2 regions of the Pseudomonas sp. H3_E07 genome follow, and region 2 is predicted to be linked to the other one. Evidence: predicted binding sites of a transcription regulator. Region 2 holds the regulator's gene; the other holds the start of a gene.
What was found. The regulator FliA, encoded in region 2, starts transcription of late flagellar genes. The targets are predictions, from matches to a motif close to CTAAAGTTTNNNNNNNNNNNGCCGNTAA.

Region 1 (3,633 bases), 360 kb from region 2:
CCCTGCTGCTCCATCAGTTTGTTGAGACGGCTGGATACCAGGTACTGCTTGTTTTCACCGAGCAATATGCCACAGGCTTTTTCCAGGAAGACCCGGAACTGCTCGAAATCCAAATTACCCGTAGACAATGATACCGCCTCTTAAATCGTGTGACCGCCAGGGGAAATGCCCCCTAGCCGTGATCTGCTGCCTTGATCCGGTCGACTACCCGGGATGCCAGGTCATCAGGACGGAATTTGGCCAGGAAGTCATCGGCACCGACCTTCTTGACCATCGCCTGGTTGAATACCCCCGACAACGAAGTATGCAGGATGATGTGCAATTTTTGCATGCGTGGATCGTTGCGTATCTCGGCCGTGAGGGTGTAGCCGTCCATTTCCGGCATCTCGATGTCGGAGATCATCATCAAGAATTCTTCTTCCGGCTTCTTGCCGTCGTCCACCAGCTTGCGCAGGTAATCCAACGCTTGGCGACCGTCGTTGAGGGCCACTACCTCCACGCCGACGGTCTGCAGGCAACGGGTCACCTGTTTACGCGCCACCGAGGAGTCGTCCACCGTCAGCACCCGCAGGGAAACGGCCTTGTGCGCGGTTTCGGCGTCCACCACCCCCACGGAAATCGTTTCCGAGGTCGGCGCCACTTCGGCGAGGATCTTCTCCACGTCGATGATTTCCACCAACTGGTTATCCACCCGTGTCACCGCCGTGAGGTAGTGATCGCGACCGGTGCCCTTGGGCGGCGGATGGATCTCTTCCCAGTTCATGTTGACGATGCGCTCCACCGAGCGCACCAGAAAACCCTGGGTCTTGGTGTTGTACTCGGTAATGATAACGAACGGGCTCTCACGGTCCTGCAATCCTGCCGAACCCGTGGCCAGGGCCAGGTCAAGAATCGGGATCGTCGCACCACGGATGTTGGCAACGCCACACACCACCGGGCTGGACTTGGGCATGATCGTCAACTTGGGGCATTGCAGCACTTCCCGCACCTTGAACACGTTGATGCCATACAGCTGCTTGCCATCCAGGCGAAAAAGCAACAACTCCAGGCGATTCTGCCCTACCAGCTGTGTGCGCTGGTTTACTGAATCCATTACTCCTGCCATGCCTTGACTCCCACGCTGAACCTTTGGCCATACCTATAAGGGCAGTGACGCGCACCAACGCTAAACGGCACGGCCTTTGCTATTTATTGGTCATGGATATTAAAACGACAGTTTCCCGACGCCCCATCCTGACACGGTTTCGCAGATTGCTCTGCGCACCGCTGGTGTTGCTTGCCCTAGGCCTGGGCACTACGGCCCGTGCGGACAACGTCACCTTGCCTGATCTACTTATCGGCGTCACCCAAGGCTTTCTTGAGTTCACTGTAGAAGATTATCTGGCGACCACCCAGACACCGGGGCGTTATGAAATCCAGGTCAACCAACTGGACCCGCGCTTGCGCATGCCAAAGTGCGACAAGGAATTGACAGCCACCCTGGAAAGCCCCGCTCAGCCGATTGGCCGGGTGACGGTCAAGGTGCGCTGCGACGGCGCCTCGCCCTGGACGGTGTTCGTGCCGGCCCAGGTGAAGCTGTTCCGTGATGTAGTGGTGGTGGCTCGCCCACTCAAGCGCACCGGGATCATCGATTTTGAGGACGTTGTACTACGCGAACGCGACATCAGCATGATCAGCCAGGGCTACCTGACGTCCCTCGACCAGGCCATCGGGCAAAAATTGACCCGACCAGTGGTCACTGACCAAGTCATCACTCTGGTGCATCTTGAGCAAGCCGAGGTAATTCGCAAGGGCGACCAAGTGGTGATTTCCGCCAGCAGCGGTGCGCTTCAAGTGAAGATGCCGGGGGAAGCGCTGTCCAACGGCGGCATGAGCGAACAGATTCGCGTCAAGAACCTCAACTCCAACCGCGTGATCAAAGCGCGGGTGACAGCCCCTGGGCAAGTCGAGGTCGCGTTATAGATTACTGGTACAGGACGCTGGGTTTTCCTACACTGTGCATGAGAAGTGCCGTGCGGAGATTTATTGTCATTCGCGCCTAAAGTTTGTCCGGGTATGGCCGAAAACATGGCAAGCGTCCAAATACCCAGAGGTTTTTTGATCATGGTCATCGATTTCAGTCGTTTAAATAACACCCCGACCACGTCGGCCCCTACGCGAGCTACTGGCACCAAGGACAGCGTAGAAGCCAAGGCCCAGCCACTGCCTGCCAAGGCGGAACAGGCCAGCGCCAGCCAGAGCGGGGAATCCGTACACCTGAGCAATGAGGCTCAACAGTTGCAGAAGGTCACTGACTCGCTGCGCGATCAACCGGTGGTCAATAAAGCCCGTGTGGCCGAATTGAAACAGGCAATCGCCGATGGCAGCTATCAAGTCGACAGCAACCGTGTAGCCAGCAAGCTGCTTAATTTCGAAGCCGAGCGCTAGGCAAAGGCCTGCGCCGGGCTTTTGGACGCTTAAACCCCAAGGCCAGCCATGCATCACGACGAAAATCTGCTTCAACTGATCATTGATGATCTAGCGCCGACACAACAGCTGCTCGAGCTGCTCAGGGAGGAATCCCTGGCCCTCTACGGCCGAGACATGCCCCTGTTGGAAGAAATCCTGGCGCGCAAGCAATCGCTGATTGTCCTGCTGGAACAGCACGGCAAGAAACGCAGCCAGATCCTGACCAGCCTGGGCCTGCCGGCAGACCATGACGGCCTGGCACAGTTGGCCAGCCACTCCACGGTTGGCGATCAATTGCTGGCCCAGAGCAAAGAACTCAATCAATTGCTCACCCAGTGCCAGGAAGCCAACCTGCTCAACGGTCAGTCGATCCAGCTTCAGCAAGCCACGACCGCCAACCAGTTGCGCATACTTCACGGCGGCGAGCCCCCGGCGCTTTACAACGCTCAAGGCTCCACCTCGCGCCTGGTCAAGCCAAGCACCCGCAGCCAAGCCTGACGCCGGATTACAGCGCGACCTATCCAAGGCGCGCCACATACTGGCAAAATGCCCGCTCTTGCGTGTAGTCGTATTTTGTCTGGAGATGGAAGAACCGTGTTCAACGCCCTTAATGCGGAAGATGCTCCGCAGCCACCCAAGGTCCTCACCACCCCTCTGGAAATCGCCAGCACTTTGCGGATGCTGCAAGACAGCCATGACCCGCTGATCATCACCTTCCATGAACGCAGCCAGCGCTTCCAGAGCTACCTGGTGGACGTCAATCGGGACAGCGGCACCCTGGCCCTGGATGAAATGATCCCCCGTGACGGCGAACGCTACCTGGAAAACGGTGAACCCTTCCGCATCGAAGGCTTCCACGAGGGTGTACGCGTTGCCTGGGAAAGCAACGGCAGCCTGAGCATCAGCGAAAAGGACGGCCACCGCATCTACACCGGCAGCCTGCCCGACGAAGTGGTCTACCATCAGCGCCGCAATGCCTTCCGCGCTGCCTTGAAGCTGGCACAACTGGTCAACATCGAGTTGGGCGGCGAGAAGCTCAAGGCGCCTATCAGCGGCAAGCTGCTGGATATTTCCGCCACTGGCTGCAAATTGCGCTTTGAAGGGGATATCTCCGAGCGCCTGCAGTTGGGCCAGGTCTATGACCGTTTTATCGCCGCCCTGCCCTTTGGCAGCATGACCACCTCT
Region 2 (3,633 bases):
TCATCCGGTCGGCTTTCCAGCTCGACCAGTTGCTCGGACAACTGCTCTAAAATTTCGCCGGCCTCTACAAGGAAATCCTGAAGGATTTCTTCATCGGCGCCGAAGCTCATGTGGGTGCTCCTTAGAAGCCTAAACTGGATAACAGGTCATCAACATCATCTTGACCCGATACAACGTCTTCACGTTTATCGGCATGAATCTGCGGACCTTCACCCTTGGCGAGATGTTTTTTTGGATCTTTTTCCGAGAGGATCGCTTCGCGGTCATGTTCAATGCCGGCAAAACGGTCAACCTGGCCTGCCATAAGCACCAATTTGAGCAAGTTGCTTTCCACTTCGGTGACCAACTGGGTCACACGCTTGATCACCTGACCGGTGAGGTCCTGGTAATCCTGGGCGAGCAGAATGTCGTTGAGGTTGCTGGAAACCGTGCGGTTTTCCTGCTCGCTGCGTGACAAGAACCCTTCGACCCGACGCGCCAACTCACGAAACTCTTCAGCGCCGACTTCGCGGCGCATGAAACGGCCCCAGTCGTTGCTCAGGGCCTGGGCTTCGTTGGCCATACCGTTGACCAGAGGCGTGGCGTTTTCCACCAGGTCCATGGTGCGGTTGGCCGCTGCCTCAGTCAGCCTGACCACATAGGACAGGCGTTCGGTGGCATCAGTGATCTGCGAGATTTCCTCAGCCTGGGGCATGTGTGGGTCAATCTGGAAATTGACGATCGCACTGTGCAGCTCGCGTGTGAGCTTGCCCACTTCCTGGTACAGGCCGCGATCACGGGTCTGGTTGAGCTCATGGATCAACTGCACCGCGTCGCCGAACTGACCTTTTTCAAGGCTTTCGACCAACTGGTGAGCATGCTTTTTCAGGGTCGACTCGAAGTCGGCCTGCGATGATTCTTTATGCTCCATAGCTCCCCCGTGGCAGCATCAATGACCGATGCGGTCGAAGATTTTTTCAATCTTCTCTTTCAAGGCCAATGCAGTGAATGGCTTGACCACGTAACCGTTTACCCCAGCTTGGGCGGCTTCGATGATCTGCTCACGCTTGGCTTCGGCGGTCACCATCAGCACAGGCAGGCCGCGCAGCTTTTCGTCAGCACGTACGTGGCGCAGCAAGTCGATACCGGTCATGCCCGGCATGTTCCAGTCCGTTACCAGAAAGTCGATGCTCCCGCTGTTGAGGATCGGAATGGCCGTAATGCCGTCATCCGCCTCGACCGTGTTAGTGAACCCAAGGTCACGCAACAGGTTTTTTATGATCCGCCGCATCGTTGAGAAGTCATCAACGATGAGGATTTTCATGTTCTTGTCCAATTCGACCTCCAAGCAGTCTTAAACGCGCCCAGCACCTGGACGCGCCATTTCAATCAACAGGCATTACACAAAAAGGACTGCCGAGGGCACCACGGGTCGAACCCGCGAAGGCTGGTCGCCCTCACGGTCTCGTCTGCAGTGTCCCCACACTGCCTGTCAGCGCGCTCGCCACTCTCCCAAACGCCCCCGCAAGCGGGCTGCGCACTGGCTGTGCAACTGGCTGACCCGCGACTCGCTGACCCCCAGGACCTCACCGATTTCCTTGAGGTTCAGCTCTTCGTCGTAGTACAACGCCAACACCAGTCGCTCACGCTCCGGCAAATTGGCAATCGCGTCCGCCAACGCCCCCTGGAAACGCTCATCTTCCAGGTCACGCGATGGCTCCATATGAGCGCTCGCGCCGTCCTCGTGCAGCCCTTCGTGTTCGCCGTCCTGCAACAGGTCGTCGAAACTGAACAGGCGGCTGCCCAAGGTATCGTTCAAAATCCCGTAGTAATCGTCGAGACTCAATTGGAGTTCGGCCGCAACTTCGTGATCTTTAGCGTCGCGACCGGTTTTTGCTTCAATTGCGCGAATTGCGTCACTGACCATGCGCGTATTGCGATGCACCGAACGCGGCGCCCAGTCACCTTTACGCACCTCATCAAGCATCGCACCACGGATACGGATCCCCGCATACGTCTCGAAACTCGCGCCCTTGCTCGCGTCATATTTGGTCGACACTTCGAGCAGGCCGATCATGCCCGCCTGGATCAGGTCTTCGACCTGGACGCTGGCCGGCAGGCGTGCCAGCAGGTGGTAGGCAATGCGCTTGACCAAGGGCGCGTAGCGCTCGATCAACTCGCCCTGACTGTCACGGGCAGACCTCTTGTAAGCGTTGTAGCCAGTCGCTGTCATAGCACGGGTCCTGCGCTCGTCTGATGCACCAATCGCTCGACGAAAAACTCCAGATGCCCCCGTGGGTTGGCGGGCAACGGCCAGGTATCGACCTTCTGGGCAATAGCCTTGAACGCCAATGCGCACTTGGAACGAGGGAACGCTTCGTAGACTGCACGCTGCTTTTGCACAGCCTTGCGCACACACTCGTCGTAGGGCACTGCGCCGACGTATTGTAAGGCGACATCGAGGAAACGATCCGTGACCTTGGTCAACTTGGCGAACAGGTTGCGCCCTTCCTGCGGGCTCTGGGCCATGTTGGCCAAGACGCGGAAGCGGTTCATGCCGTAGTCACGGTTAAGCAGTTTGATCAGGGCGTAGGCGTCGGTGATCGAGGTGGGTTCGTCGCAGACCACCAGCAACACTTCCTGCGCGGCGCGCACGAAGCTGACCACGGACTCGCCGATCCCGGCGGCGGTGTCAATCACCAGCACGTCGAGGTTATCGCCGATATCACTGAACGCCTGGATGAGGCCGGCATGCTGCGCCGGGCTCAGGTGCACCATGCTCTGGGTGCCCGAGGCAGCCGGCACGATGCGGATGCCACCGGGGCCCTGCAGCAGCACATCGCGCAGCTCGCAGCGGCCCTCGATCACATCGGCAAGGGTATGTTTGGGCGTCAGCCCCAGCAGAACGTCGACGTTCGCCAGGCCCAGGTCAGCATCCAACAGCATGACGCGACGGCCAAGCTCTGCCAGGGCCAGGGACAAATTCACTGACACGTTAGTTTTCCCGACGCCACCTTTGCCGCCGGTCACCGCGATCACCTGTACGGGATGCATGCTGCCCATTTTATTTCTTTACCTTGTCTTGCTTAGACGCAGGCTACATGGCTTGGCCGCGTGAATCGCTTGCAGACCATCGATGTAGATACATTTCACGGTGTTCATCCTGCCCTCAACCGACCCGTTTTGCCGGGTTGTGATAAAGGTCGGCGAACATATCAGCCATCGCTTCCTCGCTAGGCTCTTCTTGCATTTGCACGCTGACTGCACGGCTGACCAACTGATGACGGCGCGGCAGATGCAGATCATCCGGGATCCGCGGCCCGTCGGTCAGGTAAGCGACCGGCAATTCATGACTGATGGCCAGGCTCAACACCTCGCCCAGGCTCGCGGTTTCGTCGAGCTTGGTGAGGATGCAACCGGCCAGGCCGCAGCGTTTGTAGCTGTGATACGCAGCGGTAAGAACCTGTTTCTGGCTGGTGGTTGCAAGCACCAGGTAGTTTTTCGATTTGATGCCACGTCCGGCCAGGCTTTCAAGCTGCATGCGCAATGCCGGGTCGCTGGCTTGCAGGCCGGCGGTATCGATCAATACCACGCGTTTGCGCAGCAGCGGGTCGAGGGCGTTGGCCAGGGACTGGCCCGGGTCGACGTGAGTCA

Region 1: flgM (flagellar biosynthesis anti-sigma factor FlgM) is a predicted target of FliA. The motif match lies at 2,039-2,066, and genes of this name have one in related genera.

The regions. Positions count from the first base shown of each region.
Region 1 is NZ_CP162795.1:4,182,622-4,186,254, reverse strand. Features, by position in the region: gene cheR (protein-glutamate O-methyltransferase CheR) at 1-128, opposite strand, end outside; gene AB4O08_RS19235 (chemotaxis protein CheV) at 173-1,105, opposite strand; gene flgA (flagellar basal body P-ring formation chaperone FlgA) at 1,198-1,962, shown strand; gene flgM (flagellar biosynthesis anti-sigma factor FlgM) at 2,104-2,427, shown strand; gene AB4O08_RS19220 (flagella synthesis protein FlgN) at 2,476-2,946, shown strand; gene AB4O08_RS19215 (flagellar brake protein) at 3,043-3,633, shown strand, end outside.
Region 2 is NZ_CP162795.1:4,539,596-4,543,228, reverse strand. Features, by position in the region: gene AB4O08_RS20890 (chemotaxis protein CheA) at 1-110, opposite strand, end outside; gene AB4O08_RS20885 (protein phosphatase CheZ) at 122-910, opposite strand; gene AB4O08_RS20880 (chemotaxis response regulator CheY) at 929-1,303, opposite strand; gene fliA (RNA polymerase sigma factor FliA) at 1,472-2,212, opposite strand; gene fleN (flagellar synthesis regulator FleN) at 2,209-3,042, opposite strand; gene flhF (flagellar biosynthesis protein FlhF) at 3,149-3,633, opposite strand, start outside.